One region of the Stenotrophomonas sp. 05N37 genome, then DNA from elsewhere that is predicted to be linked to it. Evidence: riboswitches for the same ligand, from Rfam matches in the RefSeq annotation. Region 1 holds a riboswitch; the other holds the start of a gene.
What was found. A riboswitch is a leader RNA that binds a small molecule or an ion and turns the genes downstream of it on or off. The one in region 1 is predicted to bind cobalamin.

Region 1 (15,810 bases):
GAGCATGGCTCGGCACTACGGCATGCCTGGGGTGGATCGGCATTCGGGCTGCCGAGCATGGCTCGGCACTACGGATGCCTGGGGTGGATCGGCATTCGGGCTGCCGAGCATGGCTCGGCACTACGGATGCCTGGGGTGGATCGGCATTCGAGTTGCCGAGCATGGCTCGGCACTACGGGATGCCTGGGTGGCTCGGCATTACCTCGGCTGGTAACGCACGCTCAGGCGGTACTCGCGGCCGGGCTGGTTGTACCAGCCCACCGTTTCGTACTCGCGGTCGAACACGTTGCTGACCCGACCCAGCACCGACCAGTCACGGCTCAGCGCGTATTCCAGGCGCAGATCGACCGTGCCGTAGCCGGCCAGGCGCACCGTGTTGGCCGCATTGTCATAACGCTTGCCGGCACCGTTGGCCGTGATGCCCGCGCGGAAGCCGCCGAAGCTGCGGTCGATGTCCAGGCGGGCGGTGTTCTGCGCGCGGCGCGCCAGCCAGTTGTCGAACTGCGCGCTGCCATCGGTGCGGTTGCGCGGATCGGTGTGGCTGAGCTGGGCATTGACGTCGAAGCCGGCCCAGGCGATCGCGCCGGTCAGTTCCGCGCCGCGGATACGCGCCTTCTCCACCTGCGACATCATGAAGGTGGTGGCGTCGTAGGTGATCAGGTCATCGATGCGCGTTTCGTACACATCCAGGCCCCAGCGCCAGCCGTCGCCCTGCTGGGCGATGCCGAGGTTGGCGCTCTTGGAGGTCTCCGGATCCAGGCCCGGCACGCCGCTCCACGGATCGTAGAGGTCGCTGAAGGTCGGCGCCTTGAAGGCGGTGCCGTAGCTGGCGTTGAGGCGGAAGCCGCTCCCCAGTTCCATGCCCCAGCCGAGGCTGCCGGTGGTGTGGTTGCCGAACTGTTCGTTGTCGTCGTCGCGCACGCTGGCCTGCAGGTGGTGCGCGCCGAAGCGGCCCTGGTACTGCAGGAACACGCCGGTGTTGTCGCGGCTGTCGACCAGGTAGCCGGCGCTGCTGCCGTCCAGGTTGTCCTGGCTCCAGTCGACGCCGGCGCTGAGCAGCTGGCCGTCGGCGATGCCGATGTCGGCCTGCGCCGAGGCGCTGTCGCGGTGGGTCTGCGCCGCGCCCAGCCAGGTGCTGCCGTTGTAGTTCTCCGACTCGTTGTCGGCGCGGCCGACGTTGACGGTCAGGTTGAAGCGCTCGCCGGGGCTGTAGCGGACCTTGCCGCCGAGCACCTGCTGCAGCGTCTCCGAGTAGTTGTAGTAACCGTCGTAGTGGTTCTCGCCCTTGGCGCGCAGCGCGGTGCCTTCCACGCTCAGCGCGTCGGTCAGCGCGTAGCCGCCACGCAGGCTCATGGACAGGTTGCGGTAGCCGTCGCGGTCGGGTTCGTCGGCGCCGCAGCCGGCGAACGTGGCCGCATCGCCGCGGCAGGCGTTGATGCCGTCGGTGTGCTGGTAAGCGATGTCGGTGCCGAACCAGCCGCGCTCGCCGCTGCCGCCGAAGCCGCCGCTGGCCTCGCGCAGGCCGTTGCTGCCGCCGCCGAGCTGCAGGTGCGGAGCGAAGGTGCCGGTGTTGCGGCGGGTGAAGATCTGGATCACGCCGCCGATTGCATCGGCGCCGTACAGGCTGGACTGCGGGCCGCGCACGATCTCGATGCGTTCGATCTGCGCCAGCGGCAGGTCCTGGATCATCGCCAGGCCGAGGTCGCCGGTATTGATCCGCACGCCGTCGACCAGCACCAGGGTGTGGGCCGAGTTGGTACCGCGCAGGAACAGCGAGCTCTGCTTGCCGAGGCCACCGCTGTTGTTGAGGTTGATGCCGGCACGACCACGCAGCAGGTCCTGCAGCGAGGGCGCCTGGCTGCGCTCGATCTCGGCGCGGTCGATCACCTGCGCCGGCGAGATGCTGTCCTGCAGGGCGATCGGGGTGCGCGTGGCGGTGACCAGCACCTGGTCCAGCGCGGCGGTGTCGTCCTGTGCGGATGCCAGCAGCGGCAGGGCCGACAGTACGGCCAGGGAAAGAACGCGGGTTTGCAGCTTCATCGATGACTCCATGCACCGCGCACGCCCGCGCGGCAAGGGGTGGGGATGATCGCGCTGCAGGGAGTCACTCGACGGAGAGCGGGCACACGGCGCCGCTTGCCGCCGCCATGCCCGCCGCATCGCAACCAGTCGTCTTCCAGGCCGGTCTCCGGGCTCGCATGTCGATGGCGGTGCCATCGCGCCAGGCGCCTTCCCATGCCGGAGCACAGTGGCGTGTTGCCTGGTGTATCCATGCTTACCGTTGCGGGGGCAGCGCCGGAGTGGCGGCGTGGCACAGGGCCTGACGCGTCACCGGCTTCCCGTTTCAACCTGGCGGCATCGCAGCCCCAGGTCACCTGAAAGTGCGCGCAGTCTAAGCCATCGGCCGGGGGGATGGAGCGCAGCGGTTAGAATATGCCTCGCTTTTTCGATGTGATCTCCATGACCCCACTGTGGTTGCAGCACCCCGGCACCGACGCCCGTGACCCCCACCGGCCCGTCGCAGCGGGTCGCCGGCGGGGCGTGGCATGATCCTCGACCTGATCCGCCACGCCAGCACCGGCCGCGATGGCCACCTGGACGGTCGCACCGACCCGGCCCTGGACGAAGGCAGTACCGATGCCCTGTGCGCCCGATATGCCGCGCTTGGCTGGGAACGCGTGCTGAGCTCGCCGCGGCAACGCGCGCTGGCCACCGCCGATGCGCTGGCGCTGCCGCGCGGGCTGGCCGTGATCGCCGATGACGAATGGGAAGAACTCGATTTCGGGGACTGGGATGGCCTGGCGCTGGACGCACTGCCGATGCAGCAGCTGTCGGCGTTCCACCTGGACCCGCATGCCAACCCGCCGCCGCATGGCGAGAGCTGGGGCCACTTCGAGCGGCGCATCGTGCGTGGCCTGCATCGCCTGCTGGATGAGCCCGACGCGCCGTCCACGCTGATCGTCAGCCACGGCGGACCGCTGCGCATGGTGTTGTCGCAGGTCTGCGGGATGCCCATGGCGATGTGCTGGGCGCTGCGCATCGATCACGGCACGCGGTTGCAGCTGCGCGTGGAGCGCGAAGGCGACCGCCTCTGGGGCGAACTGCTGGAACTGCAGCAGGCCTGATCAGGCGTGCTCGTCGTCCGTGTCGAACGGCGGCGCATCGCCGCTGTCGTCGTCATCGCGGCGCTCGGCGGTGCGGTCGTAGACCGGGCCGGATGCCGGCGGGGCCTTTTTCAGCGGCTTGTCGGCGATGATCGCGTCGTACTCGGCGACCAGTTCGATCCGGCGCGCTTCCGGCAGCTCCTGCCAGTGGCAGTCCTGCAGCGCGCCTTCCAGCGAGTAGAGCAGGTTGAGGCTGGGCTTGAAGCCGGCCCGGCGAACCTTGACGAAGGCGCCGACCGCGCCGATCGCGGTCAGCTCCTCGGGCGTGCGCAGACCGACCTGGCGCAGCCATGCCGCGCTCTTGGGACCGATGTTGCGCAGCTTGACGCTCATCCCAGAGCCTCCACGAAGACCGCGGCGATCGCTTCCAGCCCGGCCTGGTCCTCGGCATCGAAGCGCGCCAGTGACGGGCTGTCCAGGTCGAACACGCCGATCAGCGTATCGCCCTTGACCAGCGGCACCACCAGTTCCGAGCGCGACGCCGAATCGCAGGCGATGTGGCCGGGGAAGGCGTCCACGTCCTCGATGCGCTGGGTCACCCGCTGGCTGGCGGCCGCGCCGCACACGCCCTTGTCCAGCGGGATGCGCACGCAGGCGGGCAGGCCGTGGAACGGGCCGACCACCAGCTCGGTGCCGTCGTAGAAATAGAAACCGACCCAGTTGAGGTGCGGCAGCGCGTGGTAGACCAGCGCGGACAGGTTGGCGGCATTGGCGATGCGGTCGCGCTCGCCATGCACCAGCGCGCGGGCCTGGGCCAGCAGCTGGCCGTACTGTTCCGGCTTGCTGCCGGTGAGCGTGGAAGTATCGAACATGGGCCGAGTCTAGCAAGCAGCGGGCTGCGCCGGGACCGTCGATAATGCACCGCACTTTCCCGACCGCTACGCCGATGACCGCCAATCCGCCCCCCGCCCTGTACGTGACCGGTACCGACACCGGCATCGGCAAGACCTTCGCCAGCTGCGTGCTGCTGCACGCCTTGCGCCGGCAGGGCGGCCGCGCGGTGGGCATGAAGCCGGTGGCCAGCGGCTGTGAGCTGACCGCGGACGGCCTGCGCAACGAGGACGCTACCGCGCTGCTCGCGGCCAGCGACCCGCGCCCGGCCTATGCCGACCTCAACCCGTACGCCCTGCCCCTGCCGCTGGCGCCGGAGCTGGCCGCCGCCGAGGCGGGGGTGAGCGTCGCGCTGGCACCGATCGAGGCCGCCTTCGCGCGTTTGCGGGCGCAGGCCGACACGGTGGTGGTGGAGGGGGTGGGCGGCTGGCTGGCACCGTTGTCGGGCATGCTCGACCAGGCCGACCTGGTCAAGGCGTTTCGGCTGCCGGTGGTGATGGTGGTCGGCCTGCGCCTGGGCTGCCTCAACCACGCGCGCCTGACCGCCGCGGCGATCGCGGCCAGCGGGGCAACCTGCATCGGCTGGATCGGCAACGAGGTGGACCCGCAGATGGCGCGCATCGACGACAACATGGCCTTGCTGCGCGCGCGCCTGGCGATGCCCTGCCTGGGGCGGCTGCCGTTCGCGCCCGGGGCGGACCCGGCCGGGTTGGCGGATTGCCTTCGCCTGCAGGAGGCGTAAGGCGTCCGAGCGCGGCGAGGCAGCCACGCATGGCGTGGCACTACCGTGGGAGAGATGCAGCCACGCATGGCGTGGCGCTACCCTGGCCGGCCCCAACCGGGTAGAGCCACCCCATGGGTGGCTGGCGCGGAGTGCGGTTGAGGGGGGCGTTCATCCGCCGCGCAGGGCGCAGGCCAGTCGGCCCAGCGTGCTGATCGCCGCCACATAGCGCTCGTCCAGCTCCTGGCAGCAGGACAGCCGCAGGCAATGCCGGTAGCGCGCGCCGCGCGAATAGACCTGGCCGGGCATGAACACCACGCCGTGCGCCAGCGCCTGCTCGAACAGCTCGCCGGTGTCGATGCCCGGCGGCAGTTCCACCCACAACAGGAAGCCGCCGGTGGGCTGGGTGGCCAGGGTGCCGGCCGGGAAGTGCTGGGCGATCAGGCTGCGCACGTGCCGTACCTGGTCGCTGTACAGGCGACGCAGCCGACGCAGGTGCTGCTCATAACTGCCCGCTTCCAGGAACGCGCCGACCGCTTCGCCGAGCAGGCGCGGTTCGGCCCCGGTGGACTGGAACTTGAGCAGCTGGATGTCCGCAGCGAAGCGCCCGGCATCGAGCCAGCCGATCCGGTAGTCCGGGGCCAGGGTCTTGGAGAAGCTGCTGACCACCATCACCCAGCCATCGTCATCGAAGGCTTTGAGCAGGGGCGACAGCGGCTCCTGGAACTGCAGTTCGGCATACACCGCGTCTTCGATCAACGGAATCCGATGGTGGTTCACCAGCGCGGCCAGCCGCTGCTTCTCGGCCACCGGCATGGTGAAGCCAAGCGGGTTATGCACGCTCGGCATGGCCACGATCGCGGCCAGCGCGCCTTGTTCGAGCTGCGCGGCGACGGCGTCCACGTCCAGCCCGAGGCGCGGGTCGGTGGGCAGTTCGATCGCCTTCAGGCCCAGGTTGCTGAGCAGTGGATACAGGTTGAAATACGACGGCGCTTCGATGCCCACGGCATCGCCCGGCCGGGTGACCGCACGCAAGGCGAGCTGCAGCGCTTCCATCGCGCCGTGGGTCAGCACCAGGCGTTCGACGCTGGTGTGCAGCCCGAGCCGCGGGCCGCGCCGCACGATCTGTTCGAGCAGGCGGGTAGCGGCATTGGGGCGCGCGTAGGTTTCCACCATGCCGGCGCGGCGCAGTACCTGTGCGGTGCTGCGGGCGAGCTTGTCGCCGGGATAGAAGCGGCGGCCCCGGGGCCCGGCGAAGGCGAGGTCGACGATGCCGGGCTGCTGCTGCGCCGCCAGCACACGGGCCATCATCAGCTGCTGGGCCTGGGTGGTCGCCAGCGAGGGGGCCTGGCGCAGCGAGCGGGTGGGCTCGGCCAGTCGCGCGCTGACCACGAAGCCGGCCTTCGGCTGCGGCACCACCAGCCCGGCGTCTTCAAGCTGGCGATAGGCGGCGATGACCGTGTTGAGGCTGAGCTGGCGCTGGGCGGCGAGGCCGCGCAACGAGGGCAGCCGCGTGCCCACCGGGAGCCGGCCGCTGTGGATCGCATCGGCCATTTCGTCGGCCAGGGTCTGGTAGAGGTTGGCTGCCATCGGGTGCCCGCAGGAATCTGTAACCATGCGGATGGCCGAACGCTGGCTCTGTATCCGCTTCCTGGCGCAGCCTAGCATGGACCTGTCAGCGCGCCAGGCCACCGCCGCCGCGCATCCTGGTCATTCCCTCGCGCACGGCGGTGCGGTGTTCGCCGTGCGTTTTTTTTCAGATCAACGGCCGGCGTGTGCGGGCTTTCGCTGGTTTGGGCGGGTACGGGTGGGCTTGCGGGACACGCCGCAAGTACGTCCCTGTAGGCTCGCGTACGCCATCCATGGCGTACGACGGTCCCGCAAGCCCACCCGTACCCGCCCCAGACAGTTGGCTGGTGCGCAGCGAACAGGCTCAAGCACAGCTACAGCGGCAGCCGCAGCGAAGCATCAGCTACAAGCATCAGCCTTGCTGTCTTTGATTCGCGCTTCCAGGGTTTTCGACGGCTACCAGCCCACTGTCTGGGGCGGGGGTGTGGGGGTTCGCGGGACCGTCGTACGCCAGGGATGGCGTACGCGAGCTTACAAGGAGGTACTTGCAGCGTGTCCCGCGAACCCACACACCCCCGCCCAGCGCGGAAGAGGCGCAGACATCGACGCTCCAAAGCAACAGCACCACCACGCAGAAGAGTCGACACCAAGAATCAGCTTCCAGCGATCGCCAGGGATGGCGTACGCGAGCTTACAAAGAGGTACTTGCAGCGTGTCCCGCGAACCCACACACCCCCGACCAGCGCGGGAGAAGCGCAGACATCGACGCTCTAAAGGAAAAGCATCACCGCGCAGACAACGTCGACACCAACCTCGGCTTCTCGCGGTACAGCGTCGGGTACTGCTGCTTCAGGGCCGCCACCTTGGGCGCATCGTTGATCTGGATGTACTGCGATTCCGGATGCAGGGTGAGATAGTTCTGGTGATAGCCCTCGGCCGGGTAGAACCGCTTGCCGCCGTCGACCTGGGTGACCACCGGCGCCGCATACGCCTTGGCGCGCTGCAGCTGGTCGATATAAGCGCGCGTGGCGTCGCGTTGTCTGGGGTCATCGACGTACACCGCCGAACGATACTGGGTGCCGCGATCCGGACCCTGCCGATTGAGCAGCGTCGGATCATGCACCACCGAGAAGAACACCTGCATCAGCTGTCCGTAGCTGACCTTCGACGGATCGTAGGTCACCTGCACCGCCTCGGCATGGCCGGTGCGGCCACTGCCCACGCGCGGATAGCTGGCATCGGCCGTGCTGCCGCCGATGTAGCCCGACACCGCGTTGTCCACCCCGTTGACGTGCTGGAACACCCCCTGCACGCCCCAGAAGCAGCCACCGGCGAAGACCACCTGCGCGCGCGTGATGCCGGGTTGTCTGACATCGGCGCTGCCGCTCGGTGCGGGCACGGTGACCGGCGCCTGTGCCTGCGCGGCATGCACCGGGCCATCCACACTCAGCACGGCGGTGAGCGTGAGTGCCGCGATCACCGCGGCGATGCCGCCGGCAACCAGTTTGTCCATTGCGATCTTCATCGAAGGCCTCCAGGGCTCAACCGAACGTAAAGGCGTAGGCGTGCACACCCGGATCGAGGAACTCGATCTCGAACGTCCGTTCGCGCACCTCGCCGGATTGGCGGATCAACTGATACAACCGGTGCCCGCCGACCTGGCCGCTGCCGTCGGCCGACACATCGCCGCCGGCGGCAGCACCCGGCGGCTGGCCGTCGATGCGCACGCGGTAGCGCACCGGCCTGCCATCCACCGCCGGGGCCAGCACCAGGTGCAGGTCGCGGGCATGGAAGCGGAAGGCGATGCGGCCCCCGGGCGCCTCCAGGCGAGCGTCTTCATCGCCCACCGTCCAGCGCCCGCCCAGCGCCCACTGGTTCAGCGCCAGCGTGGCCGGCACGGTGTAGTCGGTGGCCCGGTCCGGCTGCTGCCCGCCGGGCGAGGCGAAGCTCTGCGCGCGTGCATGGCCGAGGTAGGTCTCCGGCGACTTCAAGTTGCGCATGTCCGCCTGTTGTTCCACCCCATCGCGCGGTGTCGCGCCCGCCATCGCCATCGCCTGCGCCGGCTCGCCGGGCAGCGTGTTGCCGGCCTCGCGCAGCAGTTGGCGGATGATCTGCTCGGACTGGGCGTAGTTGCCTTCGCCGAAGTGGTGCGCGCGGATGCGGCCCTGTGCATCGATGAAGTAGTGCGCGGGCCAGTAGCGGTTGTTGAAGCCGCGCCAGATCGCAAAATCATTGTCGATGGCCACCGGGTAGGTGACCTTCAGGTCTTTCACCGCGCCCTGCACGTTGCCCAGGCTGCGCTCGAAGGCGAACTCCGGCGCGTGCACGCCGATCACCACCAGGCCATGGTCGCGGTAGCGCTCGGCCCACTCGCGCACGTAGGGCATCGCGCGCAGGCAGTTGATGCACGAGTAGGTCCAGAAATCGACCAGCACCACCTTGCCGCGCAACGCCTCGGCGCTCAGCGGCGGGCTGTTGAGCCAGCCGGTGGCCCCGGCCAGCGAGGGCAGGGTGCCTTCCACCGGCAACGGCGTACCCGCCGGTGCGTCGGCGGCCATCATCATCGATCCGCCCGCCGCCGGCGCCTGGACGGGCAGCACATCCAGCAGGCCCTGTTCCAGCTTGGCCGTGCTCACCGTGGACAGGCGGGTCAGCACGCCGGTGTCCCAGCCCATGCCGATCGCCACCACCGCCACCAGCGCGGCCACGCCCAGCGCGCGGCGGATCCACTCGCCCACGCCCAGGCGCTGCTTGAGCGCGGCGAACACCCGCCCGCCGATCCAGATCGCCAGGGCCAGCGAGGTCGCCGCGCCCAGCGCGTAAGCCAGCAGCAGCCCGCTGGTGCCGACGCTGGCGCCATGCAACGCCGCGCCGGTGAGGATCAGGCCGAGGATCGGCCCGGCGCACGGTGCCCACAGCAGGCCGGTGGCGATGCCGATCAGCAGCGAGGTGCCCACCCCGCCGCGGCCGGCGTCACTGGCGGCATCGGCCGATGCGCTCAGCCGCGCGCCCAGGCGCTGGAACGGCGACAGCAGCCGGTTGGCCAGCGACGGCCAGAGCAGGGCCAGCGCGAACACGGCCATCACCACCAGCGCGATCCAGCGCCCGATCTGGTTGGCCTGCGCCACCCATTGGCTGCCGACCGCCGCCAGGCTGGCCACCACCGCGAACATCAGCGTCATGCCCACCAGCAGCGGCAACCCGCTGCGCAGGAATGGCCGGTCCGAACGGGCGAACACAAAGGGCAGCACCGGCAGGATGCACGGGCTGAGGATGGTGAGTACGCCGCCGAGGTAGGCCAGGACAAGCAGGAACATGGTCAGATCCTTCCAGGATGCAGGGGAAAGCGGCGCTCAGGCCGCGCTGAAGCTCATCGCCACGCCGTTCATGCAGTAGCGCAGGCCGGTGGGGCGGGGACCGTCATCGAAGACGTGGCCGAGGTGGCCGCCGCAACGCCGGCAATGGGCCTCGATGCGGATCATGCCCAGGGTGGTGTCGCGGTCTTCCTCGACCGCGCCATGCAGCGGTGCCCAGAAGCTGGGCCAGCCGGTGCCGCTGTCGAACTTGGTGGAGGAGGAGAACAGCGGCAGCGCGCAGCCGGCGCAGTTGAACGTGCCCCGCCGGTGTTCCTTGTTGAGCGGGCTGCTGAACGGCCGTTCGGTGCTCTGCTGGCGCAGCACGGCGTACTGCGCCGGGCTGAGCTGTTCACGCCACTGCGCGTCGGTGCGCATCACCTCGAAGCGACGGGCCGGGGCGGCCGGTGCGGCCGGGGCCGGGCCGCTGCACGCGGCCAGGCCGAACAGGCCGGCGGCGGCCGTCATGGCCCCCATGCCAAGCACATTGCGACGGGAGTAACGCATGGCCGATCTCCAGGTCTGGATACGATGCGGCCATGCTGCGCCCGGCCCGGTCAACGAATCCTCACGCAGGATTAAATTTTCCGTGACACATCCGGGGGCGGATCGGCCGACAATGCAGGCCATTCCCCAGACCGGCCCGCCCGTACCGATGAGCAGCGCCAAGCGTGTCCTGATCGTCGAAGACGATGTCCACATCGCCAACCTGCTGCGCATGCACCTGCGCGACGAGGGCTATGAGGTCACCCATGCCGCCACCGGCGACGAGGGCCTGGCCCTGCTCGAGGCGCAGCCGTGGAGTGCGCTGGTGCTGGACCTGATGCTGCCCGGCGTGGATGGGCTGGAAATCTGCAAGCGGGCCCGGGCAATGACGCGCTACACCCCGATCATCATCACCAGTGCGCGCGCCAGCGAAGTGCACCGCATCCTCGGCCTGGAACTCGGGGCGGACGACTACCTGGCCAAACCGTTCTCGATGCTGGAGCTGGTGGCGCGGGTGAAGGCGCTGCTGCGCCGGGTGGAGGCGATGGCGCAGAACGCGCGCATCGATGCCGGTGAAACCGAGGTGGCCGGGCTGCGCATCGACCCGGTCGCACGTACCGCCCAGGTCGAGGGTCGAGCGCTGGAACTGACCCCGCGCGAGTTCGACCTGCTGTACTTCTTCGCCCGCCATCCCGGTCAGGTGTATTCGCGGATGGACCTGCTCAACCAGGTCTGGGGCTACCAGCACGACGGCTACGAGCACACCGTCAACACCCACATCAACCGGCTGCGCAACAAGATCGAGCGCGACCCGGCCAGCCCGCAGCGCATCCAGACGGTGTGGGGCCGTGGCTACAAGCTGGTGGGCGGCGACGGAGACGCGTCGTGATCCGGCTGACCCTGTCCCAGCGCCTGTCGGTGGTGTTCTGCGCCCTGCTGCTGGTGTGCTGCGGCGCGCTGATGTGGATCCAGATGCGCAGCACCGCCATGCATGAGCAGGAAACCGTGCAGCGCTTGTCGCGCGGGCTGGCCGAGCACATCGCGCGCAGCGGTGAGCTGATGGATGCACGCGGCATGCGCGGTGGCGAGGTTCGCGCGCTGTTCGGCAAGCTGATGGCGGTCAATCCCAGCGTCGAGGTGTACCTGCTGGACGACGAGGGCCGCATCCTCGGCCACGATGCGCCCGATGGGCACCTCAGGCGCGACCGCGTGGACCTGGCGCCGGTCCGCGCGCTGCTGCGCGACGAGCCGTTGCCGATCCTCGGCGACGACCCGCGCAGCGCGACCGGGCGCAAGGTCTTCAACGCCGCGCCGCTGTGGGTGCAGGGGCGCCAGGCCGGCTACATCTACGTGGTGCTGGTGGGCGAGCAGCGCGAGGTGCTGGCCGCCAACATCGCCGCCAACGCCACCCTGCGCACCACCTTGTGGTCATTGGCGATCCTGGCCGCGGTCGGGCTGTTGGCCGGCGTGGTGGCGTTCCGCTGGGTCACCCGGCCGCTGCGCCAGCTGACCCGGCGCATCCAGGCCTTCGACGTGGACGCCGCCGGCGCCGGCACGCCACTGCCGCCGACCCCGCTGCGTCCCGGTGAGCGCGACGAACTGGCCATCCTGCAGCACAGCTTCGGGCACATGGGCCAGCGCCTGGGCGAGCAGTGGCAGCAGCTGCGCGAGCAGGACCTGCAGCGCCGCGAGCTGGTGGCCAACATCTCCCACGATCTGCGCACGCCGCTGTCCTCGCTGCACGGCTACCTGGAAACGCTGGCCCTCAAGGACGCCACGCTCAGCGCCGACGAGCGCCAACGCTATCTGTCGATCGCCTTGTCGCAGAGCCACAAGGTCGGGCGCCTGGCCCAGGCCCTGTTCGAGCTGGCCCGGTTGGAACACGGCGGTGTCGTGCTGGACCGGCAGGCGTTCTCGCTGCCGGATCTGGTCCAGGATGTGTTCCAGAAATTCGAGTTGGCTGCGGAGTCGCGCCGGCAGGCACTGAGCGCCGATATCGCGCCCGGGTTGCCGCCGGTGGTGGCGGACCTGGCCTTGATCGAGCGGGTGCTGACCAACCTGCTCGACAACGCGATCCGACATACCCCCGAAGGTGGCCGTATCACCGTGACGCTGCGCGCGGCCGACGGCGAGGTGCAGATCAGCGTGGCCGACAGCGGCCCCGGGATCGCGCCGGAGCGGCGCGACACGTTGTTCACCGCGATGCCTGCGCTGGGCAGCCAGCGACCGGACAGTGGCGGGCTGGGCCTGCTGATCGTGCACCGCATCCTGCAGCTGCATGGGCGTGACATCTGTCTGCTGGAGAGCCGGGAAGGCGCGTTGTTCGTGTTCTCGTTGCCCGCCGCGCGCTGAGCAGCGCGCGGGGGCTCAGGCCTCTGGCAGCAGCAGCCGGAAGCGCGCGCCACCGAGTACCGAGTCGCAGACATCCGCGCTGCCACCGTGCTTGGTGGCGATGATGTGGACCAGGGCCAGGCCCAGTCCGAATCCGTCGGGGTGTCGCTGCAGCTGCACGTAAGGCTGGAAGATGCGCTCACGATCGGCCGGGGCCACGCCCGGGCCGTCGTCATCCACGGCGATGACCAGCCCCGATCCAGCGACATGCAGGCTCACGACCACCTGACCGACTGCGTGCCGCCGTGCATTGCCGATCAGGTTGCCCAGCGCCAGCATCAGCGCATCGCGGTTGGCTACCAGGGTGCGCTGATGAGGGGGCTGGAAGCAGAGCCTGGGACTGCGGTCGCCGGCGGCGGGAAAACGCTGCCCGAGCGCCTCGAACAGCTGCGCAATGTCCAGTCGGTGCGTGGCGACACGGGGGCTGCGGCCGAACTGTGCGTAGGTCACCCCGGCGGCGGCCAATTGCTCCAGCCGCGCCACATCGGTTTTCAGGCCGTCCAGCAGTTCCGCGCCTTCCGGGTCTTCGTCGCCGATCTGCATCATGGCCAGTGCGAAGCGCATTCGTGCCAATGGGGTGCGGGTTTCATGGGCGACCGCCTGGGACAGGATCCGTTGCCCTTCCATCACGTCCTGCAGTTGCGTGGACATGCTGGACAGCGCCTCACGCAGCGGCCGTACGAGGTGGGTACTGACAACGGGGGCCGCGACTGCCAGCTCCCCCTGCTGGATCGCCAGCGCCATGTGTCCCAGCGCATAGACATCGCGCCATAGCCGATAGACCAGGAAATACAGGGGCAACGCGATGGCGAGGATGAAGATGCCGCTCATCACCGCCGCATCCACGTGCCCGCTGTCGTACCAGGCCACATCGGCCTGCTCGGGCTCGGAGAAATCGCCCAGCACCAGCACCTGTGTGGACCCGGGAAGCCGCTGGTAGCTGAAGTGCCCGTCCGGCGACAGCACCAATCCACCGTGATCCAGATGCTCCAGCGACGGCAGATCCAGGACATGCGGTGCATCTGCCAACGCCATGACCCGCAGCGGGTAGGCGAACTGCATCTGCAGGCGCCGGGTGAGCTGTGGCCAATCTGCCTGAGGGGTGTCGGCATAGCGTGCGTGCAGGAGATGCTGTGTGCCCTGCAGCTGCGTACGTATCTGCAGGTCCTCGCCTTGCTCGGTGAGCGCTGCCCACAGATACAGGCCCGAGGCGATCAGTACCAGGTACGCCAGCACGAAGCCCAGGCAGTAGCGCAGGAACAGGCGGAAGTGACCCTTGCACTGGGCGGGCATGCGGCGGGGGGGCACCGTGCTCAGTCCCATCCGGCTCGATTGAACAGGTAGCCCTTGCTGCGGATGGTCTTGATCCGGTCGGGCACCTCGCCCAGATCGCCGAGCTTGCGACGCAGGCGCGAGATGCGCGCATCGATCGAGCGGTCCAGGCCATCAAAGCCGATCCCGCGCAGGTCGCGTAGCAGATCGTCCCGGCTGAGTATCGTCCCGGCACTTTCGGCCAGGCATAGCAACAGATCGAACTCGGCCGTCGTCAATTCGATACGTGCAGATTGCAGGGTGACCTCGCGCGTATCGCGTTCGATGCGCAGCTGCCCGAAGCACAGTGTCGGCCGTGTCTGCCGCTGGCCGTTGTCGCGACGCAGGTGCGCGCGTACGCGCGCCAGCAGCACCCGCGGCTCGATCGGCTTGCCGATGTAATCGTCCGCGCCCAGCTCCAGCCCAAGCACCTGGTCGATATCGTCGGTGCGGGCGCTCAACATGCAGATCACCCCGGTGAAACGCGGCCGGATCGAGGCGCAGACGGCAAAGCCATCGATGCCGGGCAAGGTCACATCCAGCAGCACCATGGCCGGGGCCAGATCGGGAATACGCTCCACCGCGCATTCGCCGCTGAGCACATGCACCACGTCGTAGCCATGGCGCACGAGATAGGCGCTGACCAGGGCGCCAAGACGCGCGTCATCCTCCACCAGCACGATATCGACCATCGCGGCCCTGCCTTGTCTTCCCTGCCTGGCGCGATCCTAAGGCAGCACGAGCGGGAGCCGAGGTGTGCGCTGAACGTACCCGTCAGCCTGTGCGTCCGGCAGGCCTGCGTGGGGCGAACACGTGGTCGATCCGAGGTGGAACACGTCCGGGGATGTCTTGATCGGACGGTCTGATGGCATGCGTGCGGACACATGGAAGACGTGCCGTAGTGTCGCGTTCCACCCGCTGTTACCGACGGTTACAAACGGTCGAGAACGGTTGCGCGACTCACACGTGCGCTGCACTGACGCGCGCTCGCCGCGAACCCACGCTGTGCACTCCCAACCAAGGAGTCACCCATGTACATCAAGCGTTCCCTCATTGCCCTTTCGTTGGCCCTGGTCGCTGCCACCGCCCAGGCCTCTCCTGACGATCGCGACGGCGCCTATGTCTACGGCGGCGTTGGCAAGACCCACGGCAACTGGAAGGTGCCGGCAGCCCATGGGGCGTCCGGTGCGAAGCAGAAGCAGAGTGGCTCGCAGAAAGGTTACGTCCTCGGCGCCGGCTACCGCTTCGGGCCTTACCTTGCAGCAGAAACCTCTTTCGACACGACGATCGGTAACCGCCGGCAAGCCGGATCAGGCGTTTTCACCAGCCGCGCATTCAACGTCGGCGGCGTAGGCCTGATTCCTGTTGGCGAGCATGTCGAGTTGTTCGGCAAGGTCGCGGTGGGAAGCCGCCAGCAGGGCATTCTGGCGCCGGCCGGCACGGACCAGAAGCGCGTGAAACAGAACAAGTTCGCCACCACGCCCAGCGTCGGTGCCAACGTGTATCTAACCGACGCACTCGCGTTGCGGGCCGAGTACACGATCCCGATGTCGGCCAACAAGAAGGTTCAACAGGCCGCCGGCGTGGAGAAGATGCGCCTTAACAGCTGGAACGTGGGCATGTCCTACGCCTTCTGATCGGCAACGCCATCGCCATCGCCGACCGCTGCGGTCGGCGGTGGCCTTTTCGCGATCCTGGCGGGAGGAACATCTGTATGAGTGGTATCTGTGGCGTCGTCGTGCGCCCTGGAAAATGTTCGGCTGGCCTGCCGCACCGCGTGGACGCCATGAGTGCGGCGTCGCGCCACGGCGGCCGCGCGCCGTCGGCCTGGTGCGACGAGAGCAATGGCGTGGCGATGGCACGAGTGCATCGCGTGGGCGGCACGCCATCATCGCCGCAGCGTTCCCCGTGCGGGCGCTATGTGCTGTGCCTGGACGGTACGCTGTATACCCGTGGGGCGCTGCAGCGCGAGTTTGCGACGTCG
Region 2 (15,810 bases), on a different contig from region 1:
TGCCCAGCTTCAAGGGTGCGCAGCCGTACCACCAGGCGCACGCGCGCGGGGTCAAGATCATCGGCGCCACCGCGCATTACGTCACCGAAGACCTGGACGAAGGCCCGATCATCGAGCAGGACGTGGCGCGCGTGGACCACGCCATGACCCCGCGCGACCTGGTGCGGCTGGGTAGCGACACCGAATCGCAGGTGCTGGCGCGCGCGGTACGTCGGCATGTGGAGCACCGCATCCTGCGCAACGGCCATCGCACGGTGGTATTTCGCTGAACCGGGATGCGGCGCCGGTTGCCTGATGCTGCCTGCACCTTGATCCGTAGGTACCGACCGTTGGTCGGTACGCTCTTCCGACCGCTGGTCGGCACGCTGTTCCGACCGCCGATCGGTACGGCGTTCCCACCCTTGGTCGCAACGCCGTTCCGCCCGCAGATCGGTACGCCGTTCCGCCCCGCACCCGGAGGCAGCCGGTCAAACGACCGCGATCTTCGCCTTCGCCAATGCCTCGCGCACCATGCCGTCGTTGGCCTCGGTCACCGGCCGGGTCATGTCCCACAGGAACTTGACCCGGAACCCGGCTTTCACCGCGTCCTGTGCGCTCCACAGCACGCAGTAGTCGCGCGCCAGGCCGCACACATGCACCTCGCGAATGCCGCGTTCGTGCAGCCAGCCGGCCAGGCCGGTGGCCGGGCGGGTGCCGTCCGGGCCATGGTTCTCGCGGAACGCGCTGTAGGAGTCCACCTGCTGGCGGGTGCCCTTGCGCAGGATCAGGTCGGCCACGGTCCAGTCCAGGCCCGTGTGCAGCGCCGCGCCCGGGCTGCCCTGCACGCAGTGGTCCGGCCACAGGGTCTGCGGCTGCGCATGCAGCAGGATGGCCTCGAACGGCAGATGCCCCGGATGCTGGCTGGCAAAGGAGGCGTGGTCGGCCGGGTGCCAGTCCTGGGTCGCCACGACCGTGCGGTAGCGGCGCTGCGCCAGCAGGGCGGCGATCGGCGCCACCAGCGCATCGCCCTGCTCGCAGGCCAGCGCGCCACCGGGCATGAAGTCCGGCTGCAGGTCGATCACCAGCAGGGCGACATCGGCGGGTAGGGCGGCGGTCATGGCAGGTCCAGCACAACGGAAGCGAGGCAACCAGCGTGGCGGCCCCGCGTGCGAACGTCAATCGCCCGTGGGGGCGCCGTTGTCCTGTCCGTAATACAGCAGGCCGATCTTGATGCGCTCGCGGCCGGTCTCGCGGCGGTGCCGGTTGGCATCGCGCAGCGAATACACGCAACCGCAGTACTCCTGCTGGTAGAACTGCTCGCGCTTGCTGATCTCCACCATGCGCGCGGCACCACCGCCCTTGCGCCAGTTGTAGTCCCAGTACTGGATGCCCGGGTACTGCGCGGCGGCGCGATGGCCGCAGTCGTTGATCTGGTTCATGTCTTTCCAGCGCGAGATGCCCAGCGAACTGCTGATCACCGGAAAGCCATGTTCGTGTGCATACAGCGCGGTGCGCACGAAACGCATGTCGAAGCACATCGTGCAGCGGATGCCACGCTCGGGCTCGGCTTCCATGCCGCGGGCGCGGGCGAACCAGTTGTCGGTGTCGTAGTCGGCGTCCACGAACGGCACGCCGTGCTTCTCGGCGAAGCGGATGTTCTCCTGCTTGCGCAGCTCATACTCGCGCGCCGGATGGATGTTGGGGTTGTAGAAGAAGATGGTGTAGTCGATGCCGGAGGCGGTGATCGCCTCCATCACTTCGCCCGAGCACGGCGCGCAGCACGAATGCAGCAGCAGCCGGGTGTTGCCGTCGGGCAGGGCCAGGGTGGGGCGGTCGAGCGGGGTAACGGTGGGCGTGGTCATGCGGCTCTCGTCGACCGCACCGCCGGCAACGGCGGCGGTGCGGTCCTTGGGGTCATCTACAGACGGTGGATCAGGCGGCGTTGGCGTCGGCGTTTTCCGCGCGCAGTTCGCGGGCGGCGGCCACCAGCGCTTCCAGCGCGGCCCGGGTTTCCTTCCAGCCGCGGGTCTTCAGGCCGCAGTCGGGGTTGACCCAGATCTGCTCTGGCCGCAGGACCTCGGCGGCCTTGCGCAGCAGCGCCAGCATCTCTTCCTTGTCCGGCACGCGCGGGGAGTGGATGTCGTACACGCCCGGGCCGATCTCGTTGGGGTACTGGAAGCGCACGAATGCATCCAGCAGCTCCATCCGCGAGCGCGAGGTCTCGATGGAGATCACGTCGGCATCCATTGCCGCCACCGAGTGGATGATGTCGTTGAACTCGGAATAGCACATGTGGGTGTGGATCTGGGTGGCATCGCGCACGCCGCTGGCACTGATCCGGAACGCTTCCACCGCCCAGTCCAGGTACTCGCGCCACTGTGCGCGGCGCAGCGGCAGGCCTTCGCGGATCGCCGGCTCGTCGATCTGGATCACGCCGATGCCGGCCGCCTCCAGGTCCAGTACCTCGTCCCGCAGCGCCAGCGCGATCTGCCTGCAGGTGTCCGCGCGCGACTGGTCATCGCGCACGAACGACCACTGCAGCACCGTCACCGGGCCGGTCAGCATGCCTTTCATCGGGCGGTCGGTCAGCGACTGCGCGTACTGCGACCAGCGCACCGTCATCGGCCGTGGGCGGGTCACATCGCCGAAGATCACCGGCGGCTTCACGCAGCGCGAGCCGTAGCTCTGCACCCAGCCATTCCTGGTGAAGGCAAAGCCATCGAGTTGTTCGCCGAAGTATTCGACCATGTCGTTGCGCTCGAACTCGCCGTGCACCAGCACGTCCAGCCCGATCTGCTCCTGCACGCGCACGCAGTGCTCGGTCTGGGTGGCCAGGAACGCATCGTAGTCGGCGTCGGAGAGCTTGCCGGACTTGTTGCGGGCGCGTGCCTCGCGCACGTCCAGGGTCTGCGGGAACGAGCCGATCGTGGTGGTCGGGAAGCGTGGCAGCTGCAGGGCGCCTGCCTGGGCCAGGTGCCGCTGCGGGTAGGGGCTGTGGCGCTGCGCATCGGCAGCGGTCAGGCCGGCCAGGCGCGCGGCCACGGCGGGCTTGTGCACGCGCGGCGACTGCCGGCGCGATTCGATGCGCGCGCGCGACGCGGCCAGCCCGGCCTCGGCGTGCGGTCGGGCGTCCAGCGCATCGGCCAGCAGGCGCAGTTCCTGCAGCTTCTGGGTCGAGAACGCCAGCCAGCCGCGCAGCTCGTCATCCAGCCTGGTTTCCAGCGCCAGGTCCACCGGGCTGTGCAGCAGCGAACACGACGGTGCCAGCCACAGCCGGTCGCCGAGGTGGCCGTGCGCGTAACGGGCCAGTACCAGCGCGTTGTCGAGGTGGGTGCGCCAGATGTTGCGGCCGTTGACCAGGCCGGCCGACAGCACGCGGTCGGCCGGCAGCACGCTGAGCACGGCGTCCAACTGCTCCGGTGCGCGCACCAGGTCCACGTGCAGGCCGTCCACCGGCAAGGCGGCGGCCAGGCCGAGGTTGTCCTCCAGCGCGCCGAAGTAGGTGGCCAGCAGTACCTTGGGGCGTGGCACGCCGGACAGCGCCGCATAGGCGTGTTCGAACGCGGCGCGCGCGCTGTCGTCCAGGTCCTGCACCAGCACCGGCTCGTCCAGCTGCACCCACTGCGCACCGGCGGCCTTCAGCCCGGCCAGCAATTCGGCATATACCGGCAGCAGCGCGTCCAGCAGGTCCAGCGCCGGGCTGCCGTCCACGGTCTTGGACAACAGCAGGAAGCTCACCGGGCCCAGCAGCACCGGTCGTGTCTCGATGCCCAGCGCCTTGGCTTCACGGTACTCGGCCAGCGGCTTGTCGCCGCGCAGGGCGAAGCCCTGGCCGGCCTGCAGTTCTGGCACCAGGTAGTGGTAGTTGGTATCGAACCACTTGGTCATTTCCAGCGCGTGCAGGTCGTAGCCGTCGCGCTGCACGCCGCGGGCCAGCGCGAAATAGCCCGCCAACGGGTCGGCATCGGCCAGGGCGCGGTAGCGGGCCGGGATCGCGTCCACCAGGAAGGCGGTGTCGAGCACCTGGTCGTAGAAGCTGAAGTCGTTGCTCGGCGGCACATCGACGCCGGCCTCGCGCTGCAGGGTCCAATGGCGTGCACGCAGGCCACGGGCGGTGTCCTGCAGCGACGCGGCGCTGCTTTCGCCGGCCCAGAACGCTTCCAGCGCGCGCTTGAGTTCGCGCTTGGCGCCGATGCGGGGAAACCCCAGGTTGGTAACAGTGGTCATGGAACGTGTCCTCATTGCAGTAGCGGCATTGAGGAACGAAGGAACCGCGTGCCGGCCACGCCATGGCTGCCGTGTCCGTCCCGCCAGCGACCTTCGCCCCCGCGGGCGAACCGGATGTCGTGGAGCGGACGCACGGGGGCAGCGCCACGCGGGCGGCATGGCGGCAGGCCCCGGCAACCTCCCCGCGGACGTTCCAGGTCGAATCGGGGGACGGTCGTGTCCCCCGGCCGGGGCCGGTATTCGGGCTGATGGACACGGGCGCGGGCGCCCACCTAGTACCTGCCGCTTCCCAGGCGGTGAGGCCCAGTGCTGTTGGCAGGATTCGTTTCCATTCACCGCTGCGGGGCAGCTCCGGAATGGGCGCGCGAGGCGCCTTCACCGGATTCCCGTTTAAACCCATCCCTTCATCTGCATGAAGAGATAGATACCTTCGGCCCGCACAAGGTAGGCCGAAGGCGGGCGGTGGTCAAGGGGGGTTACGGCCGATGAATGACGCCGCTTACAAGCGCGCCGCGTCCGCCCGGCTGCGGATGTCGGCAAAGGTGTCGTCCTGCAGCAGCCGCCCGTTCTCCCAGACGGTCAGCATGGCGTCCTCGTAGCCCAGCGGCAGCGCGACCGCGGCCAGCGACTCGGCCTCGGCCGGGATCGGCACTGTGCGGAACTGGCCGTACTCGCGATGCCGCAGCAGGCGCATGCGACCGCGCTTGCTCTGCTTGCCACTGTCGGTAACCGGGTCCTTGTAGACGTCGATCCAGTTTCCGTCCACCCGGGCGGCCGAACATTTCAGCGCGAACTTCTGGGTGTCGCGGTCCAGCCGCTGCAGCAGCGCGCCGCCCATGCCGAAGGCGACGTTGTCGGCGGCGTAGCCGGCCGCGGTGATGCAGGCCAGGATGTCGCCGATGCTGGTCGGGTTGACGCCGTCGCCCTGGATCACGCGCACGTGGTTGAGCACCTTGTAGCCCTTGCCGTTGACCGCGTGGCCGAAGGCGTCGTCCAGCAGTTGCAGGCATTGCAGCACCACCGTCACCGGGTCGCCCGAGTCCGGGCGGATCACCACGGTGGCACCCGAGTCGATCACCTGCTGGCGCAGCGTGGTGCCCCAGTGCTGGGTGATCGCGTGGTAGATGTCATAGCTGTCCGACACCACCGCCACCACTGCACCGGGCGTGGCAAAGCGCGCAAGCATGTTGCGGTAGGCCTCCACCTCGTTGTCGCGGCCCCAGCTGGTGATCGTGCTGTGCTCGGCGGCCGGGATCGAATGGCCGGCCACCGGCTCATGGTAGAAGGCGCGGGCGAACAGCAGCGCCGAGACGGTATCGGTACCAAGGAAATTGACCAGGTGCGCGGCGCCGCCGATGGCGGCCGACTCCAGGCTCGACACGCCACGGCTGCCGAAGTCATGCAGCTTGAACGGCAACTGGCCTTCCGGGTCGTCGCTGGTGCGCTCCAGGAAGCGGCGGATGGTCTGCTTGGCGTGCCAGCTGGTGGTCGCTACCGTCACCGGGTACCAGATCCGCAGCAGCAGCGTTTCGAGGTATGACGGTACCCAGAATGCCTGCGGGTCGGTCGATTCAATCGTCATCAGCGCGTTGTGCACGGGCACCACGGTGCCTTCGGGCACGGCGCGGATGCGTACCGGCAACAGGCCGCCATGCGCATCGACGATGTACCGCCAGCCGGCCTCGTTGAAGGGCTCGCCATGGGCGGCGAAGAGATCGCGCGCCGCATCGATGTCGGCGTGGGTGATCGGCCTGGCCAGGTAATCCTTCAGCATGGCCTGCAGGCCGAAGAACAGCGTGCGGTCGTAGAGGCCGCCGCGCGATTCCACGTAGAAGAACGTGGCATCGGTACCCGGCGGATACTGCAGCCAGTGGCTGGCCTTGTAGCTGTCGGTATTGAGGAGAAGATTATCGAGGTACTGCATGACGGGAAGCTCCTTCGCGTCGGGTGACGCCGGCGGTCTATCCACCGGCGGAACAGGCAGGGATCAGCCCCGGCCCAGGAAAAACTCCAGGATGTGGAGATGGTCTTCGAACAGCTTGGGCCCCATGTCCAGCGCCTCGCTGACCGGGATCCAGCGCGCCTTGTCGGCATCGTCGCCGCCGCGTACCGCCGGCAGTTCGCCAGCCGGGAAATCGAAATGGAAGGCGTGGGTGATGGTGCGGCCGCGCTGGCTGCGTTCGGGGTGGTCGAACACATGCTGGCCCTTGAGCGACCCCTTGAGTACCGGCGCCGGTATCTTCAGCCGGGTCTCCTCGCGCAGTTCGCGCAGGCAGCTGTCCAGCAGGCCCTGCTGCTGGCCGACAAACCCGCCCGGCAGCGCCCACAGCCCCTTGCCGGGCTCGGCACGGCGACGCACCAGCAGCACGTGGCCCGAATGCACCACCACGGCATCGGTGGTGACGAAGGTGGGCGCGTATGGCGCGTCCTTCCAGGCCGCTTTGTACTGCTCGATGAACTGGTACTCGGCCACCAGCTGGGCATAGGCCGGCCCGCTCTTGCGGAACGCTTCGAGCATGGCGTACACCGGTGCGGGCACGTTGCCGCGCAGCATCAGCAGCGCGCCATGGAAATCCACGCTGCCGGCCTCGAACAGGTAACGGCGCAGCTCGGTGGCCGACAAGGTTTCGGTGTGCTGTACATCGACCAGCGGCCACTGCGGGAACTCGCGCAGGTAATAGCTGGAATCATCCTTGTCCATCCCGACCAGGCCGATCCTGGCATCGCCAGCGTGACCATCGGCGCGGACGGCGTCGGCCACCGTGCGTTGCACACCGGCGATCCACTGGGCTTCGTTGTACAGATGGTCCTTGAGCGGACGGATCAACAGACGCTCGCCGGCACCTTCCAGCGCGGCCTGGATCATCACGGCACGTTCGGCCACGGTCCAGGGATTACGGAGGCTGCGGGGGGTGTCGGCAGAGCCGACCAGAAAGATCAGCTTCTTGGCCCGGCTCAGTGCGAGGCGGGCAACGGCGGCATGGCCGTTATGGAAGGGCTCGAAACGCCCGATGAAAACCAGATAGTCGTATTCCATGAGAATCCCCCATGTCGTTGTGTATGCCGCGGGTCTGTCCCTTGGCTGATGCCAATGCTACTCCTCTGCCAAACGGCGTCAACGTCGGCGGTGTCATGCGGGCCGGGTGTTCAGCCGAGGATCTGCAGCACCTGCGCGATGCGCTGCTGCACGGGGCCGGTCAGGACATGGAACGCTACGCCCTGCGCCGATAGCGCCTGCACGTAGGCGTCGTGCTGCGCATGGCGGAAGGCTGCGTCGCGGCGGGTGCCATCCTGCACGAACGCAAAATCCGGTGCGCACAGGAACAGATGGGCGTAGCGACGTTGCGCCAACGCGTGCAGCGCCGGCTCGACGCGGCCGAACATCACCTCGCAGTACAGCTGCGTGGTCAGCGGCGTGGTGTCGCACACCAGCCAGCGGTTGGCCGTGGTCGACAGCGTTTCCTCGCGCGCCACCTGCACGCGTGCAATGTAGAGCAGGTCGTCATAGGTCAGCGCGCCGCCGCGCGCCTCCCAATGTTCGCGGCCGAACTCAGCGGCCCAGGTCGTCTGCAACCGGGTGGCCAGCGCTGCCGCCAACGTGGTCTTGCCGCTGGATTCGCCGCCGAGCAGGCCGATGCGCCCGACGAAATCGGCGTACACGCGGGGGGGCAGGAAGGCGCGCAGTGCATGTGGATCGCGCCGGAGCGCGGTGCCCGATACCGGTATCCTGCTGCGCGTGGGGTCCAGGCACACGTGCGCGACCGGCCACTGCGCACCGGCCTGTGCATTGAAATGCTGCTGCAGGGCAGCGGCGAAACCCTCGCCGTAGTCTTCGCTGGTGAAAACCGCATCCACCCGACGCTCCCACAGCGCGGTGCATACCCAGGCCACGAACGTGCGCTGCGCCGTGTCGTCATCGCCGTTGTCCGGCAGCGGCCGTACCGGCACGCCGCGCTGCGCACAGAGCGCGGCCAGGCGCGCAGGGTCCAGTACCAGCCGCGTAACCTGCGGGTACAGCGCCTGCAGCCACGCATCGCGTCGCGATGCATCGCAGCCGGGCAGCTCGGGCTGGCTCCAGCTCAGCAGCAACACCGTCTCGCACTGCGCCAGCGCGTGGTCGATCAACGCCTGGTGGCCCCGGTGCAGCGGGCTGAACTTGCCCACCACCAGGCCGGTGGCGAAGCGCTCAGCCATGCGTGGGCTCCGCCGCCACCGCGCCGGCAGCCGCGGCGCGCATCAGCCGCCGCCAATGCCGCAGCGAGACCAGCGCGTTGATCCAGAACACCACGTACAGCACCGCCGTCAGGTGCAGGCCGCGGCTGGCATACAGCGGGATGGCGATGCTGTTGACCAGCAGCCAGAACCACCACGCGTCCAGCTTGCGGCGCATCATCAACAGCTGCGCCACCACGCTCAGCACCAGGACGGCCGAATCCAGGAACGGCGCGTAGGCATCGGTCCAGGTGTGAAGCAGCAGGCCATAGCCGACGCTGGCCAGCACTGCGGCCGGCAGCATCCAGCCCAGCGTGCGCACCTGCACGCGGGTGATCGGCAGCGCGTGCCCGTGGTCGCCGCGCAGCCATTGCCACCAGCCGATCACGCTGGTCAACACGAACACGCCCTGCAGCACCACGTCGGCGTACAGCCGGGCGTCGTGGAAGACCAGTGCGAACAGGGTGCAGCCGATGATGCCGGTCCACCAGGTATGCACGCTGTTGCGCCCAGCGAGCAGGATCGAGGCCGCCACGGTGAGGTTGGCGGTGATTTCCAGGGCGCTGGTCATGCCAGCGCGCCGGGCAGGTGGTGTGCAGGGTGGAGCGACGGCATGGGGGCGTCTTGGAAACCGGGGCTGCCAAGTTTACGTGGGACGAGCCACTGCATCCGCCGCGCCGCTGGCTGCGTATCTGCCCACGACCCCCACGTGGAGCCACGCATGCGCCGCCCCCCTCTGCCCCCGTTGCTGTTGCTGCTGCTGTGCCCGGTCCTGCCCGCTGCCGCCCAGCAGGTGCAGCGCCAGGAAGGCCGGGCCTTCGCGCCGGCCGATGGCCGCCTGCTGTACCGCGAGACGCACTGGTTGCAGGGCCCGCCCACGGCGCGCGCGCGGCTGGTGCTGTACCGCTGCGCCGATGGCCGGCCCTTCGCGCGCAAGTGGATGACCCCGCGGGGCAGCGCGCAGACGCCGGATTTCGCCTTCGAGGACGCGCGCAGCGGCTACCAGGAAGGCCTGCAGGGCAACGCCGCCACGCGCACCGTGTATGTGCGTGAAGACGCCCGCGCCGACCGGGTCAGCCGCACCATCGCGATTCCGCCGGACGCGGTGGTCGATGCCGGGTTCGACGCAGCCGTGCTTGGCCACTGGGACGCCCTGCAGGCCGGGCGCCCGGTGGCGTTCCAGTTCCTGCTGCCCAGCCGCCAGCGGCTGGTGCCGCTGAAGCTGCAGCGCGGCAGCGCGGTGACATGGCAGGGCCAACCAGCCGAGCAGCTGCAGATGCGCCTGGATGCGTGGTTCGGTTTCGCGGTGCCGGCGGTGAACCTGGTCTATGCACGCAACAACCCGCGCCTGCTGCAGTTCAGCGGCACCGGCAATGTGCGTGATGAACGCGGCCGCTACCCGCAGGTGCGGGTTGAATTCCCCGATGCGCCGGTCGCGGCGAGCGCCGCCGAACTGGCTGCGGCGCGGCAACAGCCGCTGGTGGCGGCATGCACCGGCTGAGGGCCCCCTTGCGCAGGCCCCGCGCAGCGACGACGATGCGGGCAGTCCCCCTGCCGACATTGAGCCTGCGATGCCTGAGCTGGACACTGCCGAATCCGGCGCCGCGCGGCGCCTCGACGAGCTGCTCGGCCGGGTCGCCGCTGGCGATCGCCAGGCGTTCGAGTCGGTCTACCAGCTGGCGTCGGGGCGTCTGTTCGCGATCTGCCTGCACGTACTGCGCGACCGCAGCGATGCCGAAGAGGTGCTGCAGGACGTCTTTACCCGCGTCTGGCACAAGGCTGCGCAGTTCGATCGTGCCAAGGCGGGGGCCATGACCTGGTTGTCGATGATGGCGCGCAACCGCGCAATCGATCGCCTGCGCGCGGCGCCGCCGCGTCCGCTGGACGACCTGTCGGTGGCCGACGAAATTCCCGATTTCGCCCCGCAACCGGCGCAGGTGGCCGAACAGGCCTCCGATCGACAGCGCCTGGACGGCTGCCTGGACACGCTGGAGCCCCGCCGGCGCTCGCTGATCCAGCTGGCGTTCCTGGAGGGCGCCAGCTATGAGGAACTGGCGCGCCGGATCGGCTCGCCGCTGGGTTCGGTGAAGAGCTGGATCCGCCGCGGCCTGGGCCAACTGCGGGTGTGCCTGGAGCAATGAACCTCCGCGACCGCCACGATCTGCCTGACGACGGCCAGCCGCCCAGTGCCGACATCCTGGCCGGCGAGTACGTGCTGGGCGTGCTCGATGCGGGCCAGCGGGCGGACGTTGAGCGTCGCATCGCCAGCGATCCCGGTTTTGCCCGGCTGGTGACGCAGTGGGAACACCGCCTGGCCCCGATGCTGGACGCGATGGGCAGCGAAGCCGTCCCGGCGCATCTGTGGCCACGTATCCGCACCTCGCTGGGCTGGTCGTCGGTATCGACCCACGCACCGCGCGCGTGGCAGCGCACCGGCTTCTGGCAGGGCATGACCGCGCTGGCTGCGGTGGTGGCGCTGGTGGCGGTGTTCAGCCGCCGCGAGCTGGAGCCGGTGGCGCCGGCGCCGGTGACCACGCCGGTGGCGGTCACACCGACTGCGCCGCCGACGCCGGCCGAACCGGAGCAGGCGACCCGACCGGTCACCCCGTTGCTGCGCGACGATGGCAGCCCCGGCTGGCTCGCGTCGGTGGACAAGGCGCAGGGCAAGGTCCTGATGGTGCCGGTGCCGACGGCGGCCGACGCGGCTGGACGCGCGCCCGAGCTGTGGCTGATTCCGGCTGGTGGCACGCCGCGTTCGCTGGGCCTGGTGTCGATCAACCGCGCCCATACCGTGACGGTGCCCGACGCACTGCGTGATGCGCTGGTGAACGGGTCTGTGCTCGCGGTCACGCTGGAACCGGCCGGCGGCGCGCCGCAGGGTGTCCCGACCGGGCCGATTGTTGCCAAGGGCGACATCGCGACGCTGTAAAGCACGTTTTATTTCCGGATTCGTGCATCCGGATGGCCCTGATTCCCGTATCTCCTGACAAGAACGCCAGGAGATGCGCGAAATGTCGGCCGGACCCGCCACTGCTGCAGCACGCAAGCCCCGTCGTGGCCCTTGGGCCACCGTGCGGCGCTGGTTCGATACCAGTGCCGACACGCCGGTGGCTGCCGATGCGGCCACGCGCGTGGACTGGCTGCGCGCCATCCCCTTCGCCGCGATGCACCTGGCCTGCTTCGCCGTGATCTGGGTGGGGGTGTCGTGGGTCGCGGTGGGCGTGGCCGTGGCGCTGTACGCAGTGCGCATGTTTGCGATCACCGCCTTCTACCACCGCTACTTCTCGCACCGCACCTTCCGGACCTCGCGCGCGGTGCAGTTCGTCTTCGCGCTGATCGGCGCGGCCAGCGTGCAGCGCGGGCCGTTGTGGTGGGCCGCGCACCATCGCAACCACCATCGCCACACCGATACCGCCGCCGATCCGCATTCGCCCGGCGTGCATGGCTTCTGGTGGAGCCACATGGGCTGGTTCCTCACCACCGAGGGCTTCCGCACCGACTGGGACCGCATCCCGGACCTGGCCAGGTACCCCGAGCTGCGCTGGCTGGACCGCTTCGACACGCTGGTGCCGATCGCGCTGGCCGCCGCGCTGTTCGGCCTGGGCGCACTGCTCGAACGCATCGCTCCGTCCTGGGGCACCAGCGGCGGGCAGATGCTGGTGTGGGGCTTCTTCATCTCCACCGTGGTGTTGTTCCACGCCACGGTCACCATCAATTCGCTGGCGCACCGCTTCGGCCGCCAGCGCTTCGCCACCGGCGATGACAGCCGCAACAACCTGTGGCTGGCGCTGCTCACCTTCGGCGAAGGCTGGCACAACAACCACCACTTTTTCCCGGGCACCGCGCGCCAGGGCTTCTACTGGTGGGAAGTGGACATCACCTGGTACGGCCTGCGCCTGATGGCGGCGCTGCGCCTGGTGAGCGACCTCAAACCGGTGCCGGCCTGGGTGCTGGCCAAGGCGGAGCACTGACATGCGTATCGCCGTGATCGGATCGGGCATCGCCGGCCTGGCCAGCGCCTGGTGGCTGGGCCAGCAGCACGAAGTGACCCTGTTCGAGGCCAATGACTACCTCGGCGGCCACACCCACACCCACCAGGTGCAGGTGGATGGCGCCAGCCACGCGGTGGACACCGGCTTCATCGTGTTCAACCCGCTGCACTACCCGCTGCTGACCGCGCTGTTCGACGAACTCAACGTCGCCTCGCAGCCGACCACCATGAGTTTCTCGGTGCACAGCGAGCGCAGCGGGCGCGAGTACAACGCAACCTCGCTCGATGGCCTGTTCTGCCAGCGCCGCAACCTGGTGTCGCCGCGCTTCTGGGGCATGCTGGCCGACCTGCGCCGCTTTTACCGCGAGGCCCCGGCGCTGCTGCAGGGCGACGATGAAGGCCCTTCACTGGGCGACTACCTTGCCGCCGGCAAGTATGGCCGCACCTTCATCGATGAGCACCTGTTGCCGATGGCCTCGGCGCTGTGGTCCTCCCCTACCGCCAGCCTGACCGCGTTCCCGGCGCGCTACCTGGTGCAGTTCATGGCCAACCACCAGATGCTGCAGGTGAGCGGCCGCGCGCCGTGGCGGGTGGTGCAGGGGGGCTCGGCACGCTACGTGGAGGCCATGCGCCGGCGCTGGCAGGTCCGTGAGCGGCTGGACTGCCGGGTGTTCGGCGTCGAGCGCCACGAACACGGCGTGCGCGTGCACAGCGCCGCCGGCCTGGAAGGCTTCGACCAGATGGTGCTGGCCTGCCACAGCGACCAGGCCCTGGCGCTGTTGTCCGATGCCGACCCGGCCGAGCGCAGCGTGCTCGGCGCCATCCGCTACCAGCCCAACGAGGTGGTGCTGCACACCGATGCGCGCCTGCTGCCACGCAACCGAAAGGCCTGGGCGGCCTGGAACGCGCACGTGCCGGCCGCGCCGATGGAACCCTGCACGGTGAGCTATCTGATGAACCAGCTGCAGGGCATCGACACGCCCACGCCGCTGGTGGTCACCTTGAACCGCACCGACGCGATCGATCCGGACAGGATTCTGCGCCGCCTGCAGTACGCCCACCCCGTGCATGACCACGCGATGGTGCGCGCGCAACAACGCTGGGCCGAGATCCAGGGCCGTCGCCGCACCTGGTTCGCCGGTGCGTACTGGGGCTGGGGTTTCCACGAAGACGGCATCCGCAGCGCGCGACGCGTAGTGGATGCGTTGCAGGCACTGGATGCCGACGCGTATTGGCCGCTGGCACAGGCGCAGCCAGCATGAGTGCCAGCGCGCTCTACCGCGGCCGCATGCGCCACCGCCGCCATGCGCCCCACCCGCATGCGTTCGGCTATCCGGTGGCGCAGCTGCTGCTCGACCTGGACGAGCTGGACACGGTGTTCCGGCGGCGTTGGCTGTGGTCGGTGGGGCGCCGCAACCTGGCCGAGTTCCGCCGCAGCGACTACCTCGGCGACCCCGCCCAGCCGCTGGCCGACGCGGTGCGCGCGCGCATCACCGACGCGCTGGGCCGCGCGCCGCAGGGCCCGATCCGCCTGCTCACCCACCTGCGCTATGCCGGCCACGCCTTCAACCCGGTCAGCTTCTACTACTGCTATGCGGCCGATGGCAGCACCCTGGACTGCATCGTCGCCGAGATCACCAACACGCCCTGGAAGGAACGCCACGCCTACGTGCTGCCGGTGGCCGCGGCCGATGCCAACGGCCGCGCGCTGGCGTGGGAGTTCGACAAGCAGTTCCACGTCTCCCCGTTCATGCCGATGGACTGCCGCTACCGCTGGCGCTTCACCGCGCCCGGGCAGGACCTGCACGTGCACATGCAGGTCTGGCGCGGCGGCGAGCGCCAGTTCGACGCCGACCTGATGCTGCAACGCCATCCCATCACCGCGCGCGGGCTGGCCGGCGTGCTGCTGCGCTTTCCGCTGATGACCCTGCAGGTGGTAGCCGCCATCCATTGGCAGGCACTGCGCCTGTGGCTCAAGCGCAACCCCGTCCACGACCACCCTTCGCTTGCTGGAAAACGCCCATGAACGACATGACCCGGCCGGTTGCCGTGCCCCTGCCCAGTGCGCTGGAGCGCTTCCTGCGCGCGCGCCTGCTGGCCCAGCTTGCGCCGCTGCACGGTGGCTGCCTGCAGTTGCGCGATGCCGGCGGTGACGTGCTGCTGGGCGATCCTGCCGCCGCGCTGAAGGTGACGGTGTGGGTGGACGACCCGGCCTTCTACCGTGCCGTGGCCGCCCAGGGCAGCGTCGGCGCCGGCGAGTCCTACATCCGCGGCGAGTGGCGCTGCAGCGACCTGGTCGCGCTGGTGCAGCTGCTGGTGCGCAACCGCGACCTGCTCGACGGCATGGAGCGTGGCGTGGCGCGTGTCGGTGGGTGGCTGCTGAAGGGCTGGAACCGGCTGCGCCGCAACACCCGCGAGGGCAGTCGCCGCAACATCGCCGCGCACTACGACCTGGGCAATCCGTTCTTCTCGCTGTTCCTGTCCAGCGACCTGATGTATTCCTCGGCGTTGTATGCCGCGCCCACCGACCCGCTGGAGGTCGCTTCGCGGCGCAAGCTGGCGCGCATCTGCGAGGAATTGCAGCTCACTGCCGACGACCACGTGGTCGAGATCGGTACCGGCTGGGGCGGCTTCGCGTTGTATGCCGCCGGCGAGATCGGCTGCCGCGTCACCACCACCACCATCTCGGTGGAGCAGTACACGTTGGCCAAACAGCGGGTCGACGCGGCCGGCCTGCAGGACAAAGTGACCCTGCTGCTGAAGGACTACCGCGACCTGGAGGGCCAATACGACAAGCTGGTCTCCATCGAGATGATCGAGGCGATCGGCGCGCAGTACCTCGACACTTACTTCGACACGCTCACCCGCCTGCTCAAGCCGGATGGACTGGCGCTGCTGCAGGCGATCACCATCGAAGACCAGCGCTACGAACAGGCGCGGCGCAGCGTGGACTACATCAAGCGCTTTGTGTTCCCCGGCAGCTTCATTCCCTCGATCAACGCGATCATCGCCGCCAAGACGCGCAGCAGCGACCTGCAGCTGATCGGCCAGCACGACTTCGGCACTTCCTACGCGCTCACCCTGCGCGCCTGGCGGCAGCGCTTCCTGGCGCAGCTGCCGGCGGTGCGCGCACAGGGCTTCGACGAGCGCTTCATCCGCATGTGGGAGTTCTACCTGGCGTACTGCGAAGGCGGCTTCCTGGAGCGCTCGATCGGCGTGTCGCACCTGCTGATGGCGCGGCCGGACTATCGGCCGTCCCTGCTGCAGCAGGCCACCTGAGATGCTGCGCTTCTGGGCCAACGTCATCGGCAACCAGGGGGTCTGGCTGTGCGCGGTGATCGGGGCCGGGCACGGCCAGCGCTGGCCGGCGCTGCTGGCGGCCTCGGTGTACGTGGGCAGCC

Region 2: it holds a riboswitch for cobalamin, as region 1 does, so the genes downstream of both, metE (5-methyltetrahydropteroyltriglutamate--homocysteine S-methyltransferase) here and btuB (TonB-dependent vitamin B12 receptor) in region 1, are expected to answer to the same signal.

What each region holds. Positions count from the first base shown of each region.
Region 1 covers NZ_JBFTNG010000003.1:174,251-190,060, forward strand. The annotation lists gene btuB (TonB-dependent vitamin B12 receptor) at 199-2,040, opposite strand; cobalamin riboswitch at 2,163-2,394, opposite strand; gene AC1DGC_RS11420 (histidine phosphatase family protein) at 2,547-3,125, shown strand; gene AC1DGC_RS11425 (TfoX/Sxy family protein) at 3,126-3,497, opposite strand; gene AC1DGC_RS11430 (GAF domain-containing protein) at 3,494-3,976, opposite strand; gene bioD (dethiobiotin synthase) at 4,051-4,737, shown strand; gene AC1DGC_RS11440 (aminotransferase-like domain-containing protein) at 4,888-6,306, opposite strand; gene msrA (peptide-methionine (S)-S-oxide reductase MsrA) at 7,070-7,810, opposite strand; gene AC1DGC_RS11450 (cytochrome c biogenesis protein DipZ) at 7,827-9,602, opposite strand; gene msrB (peptide-methionine (R)-S-oxide reductase MsrB) at 9,639-10,145, opposite strand; gene AC1DGC_RS11460 (response regulator transcription factor) at 10,294-11,013, shown strand; gene AC1DGC_RS11465 (sensor histidine kinase) at 11,010-12,476, shown strand; gene AC1DGC_RS11470 (ATP-binding protein) at 12,492-13,808, opposite strand; gene AC1DGC_RS11475 (winged helix-turn-helix domain-containing protein) at 13,829-14,518, opposite strand; gene AC1DGC_RS11480 (outer membrane beta-barrel protein) at 14,858-15,463, shown strand; gene AC1DGC_RS11485 (asparagine synthetase B family protein) at 15,613-15,810, shown strand, end outside.
Region 2 covers NZ_JBFTNG010000009.1:18,443-34,252, forward strand. The annotation lists gene purU (formyltetrahydrofolate deformylase) at 1-269, shown strand, start outside; gene pncA (bifunctional nicotinamidase/pyrazinamidase) at 468-1,097, opposite strand; gene AC1DGC_RS18450 (epoxyqueuosine reductase QueH) at 1,155-1,841, opposite strand; gene metE (5-methyltetrahydropteroyltriglutamate--homocysteine S-methyltransferase) at 1,912-4,206, opposite strand; cobalamin riboswitch at 4,421-4,654, opposite strand; gene AC1DGC_RS18460 (nicotinate phosphoribosyltransferase) at 4,706-6,130, opposite strand; gene AC1DGC_RS18465 (bifunctional nicotinamide-nucleotide adenylyltransferase/Nudix hydroxylase) at 6,194-7,249, opposite strand; gene AC1DGC_RS18470 (AAA family ATPase) at 7,354-8,400, opposite strand; gene pnuC (nicotinamide riboside transporter PnuC) at 8,393-8,989, opposite strand; gene AC1DGC_RS18480 (hypothetical protein) at 9,140-9,919, shown strand; gene AC1DGC_RS18485 (sigma-70 family RNA polymerase sigma factor) at 9,990-10,559, shown strand; gene AC1DGC_RS18490 (anti-sigma factor) at 10,556-11,347, shown strand; gene AC1DGC_RS18495 (acyl-CoA desaturase) at 11,430-12,389, shown strand; gene AC1DGC_RS18500 (NAD(P)/FAD-dependent oxidoreductase) at 12,391-13,671, shown strand; gene AC1DGC_RS18505 (DUF1365 domain-containing protein) at 13,668-14,435, shown strand; gene AC1DGC_RS18510 (class I SAM-dependent methyltransferase) at 14,432-15,688, shown strand; gene AC1DGC_RS18515 (DUF2878 domain-containing protein) at 15,690-15,810, shown strand, end outside.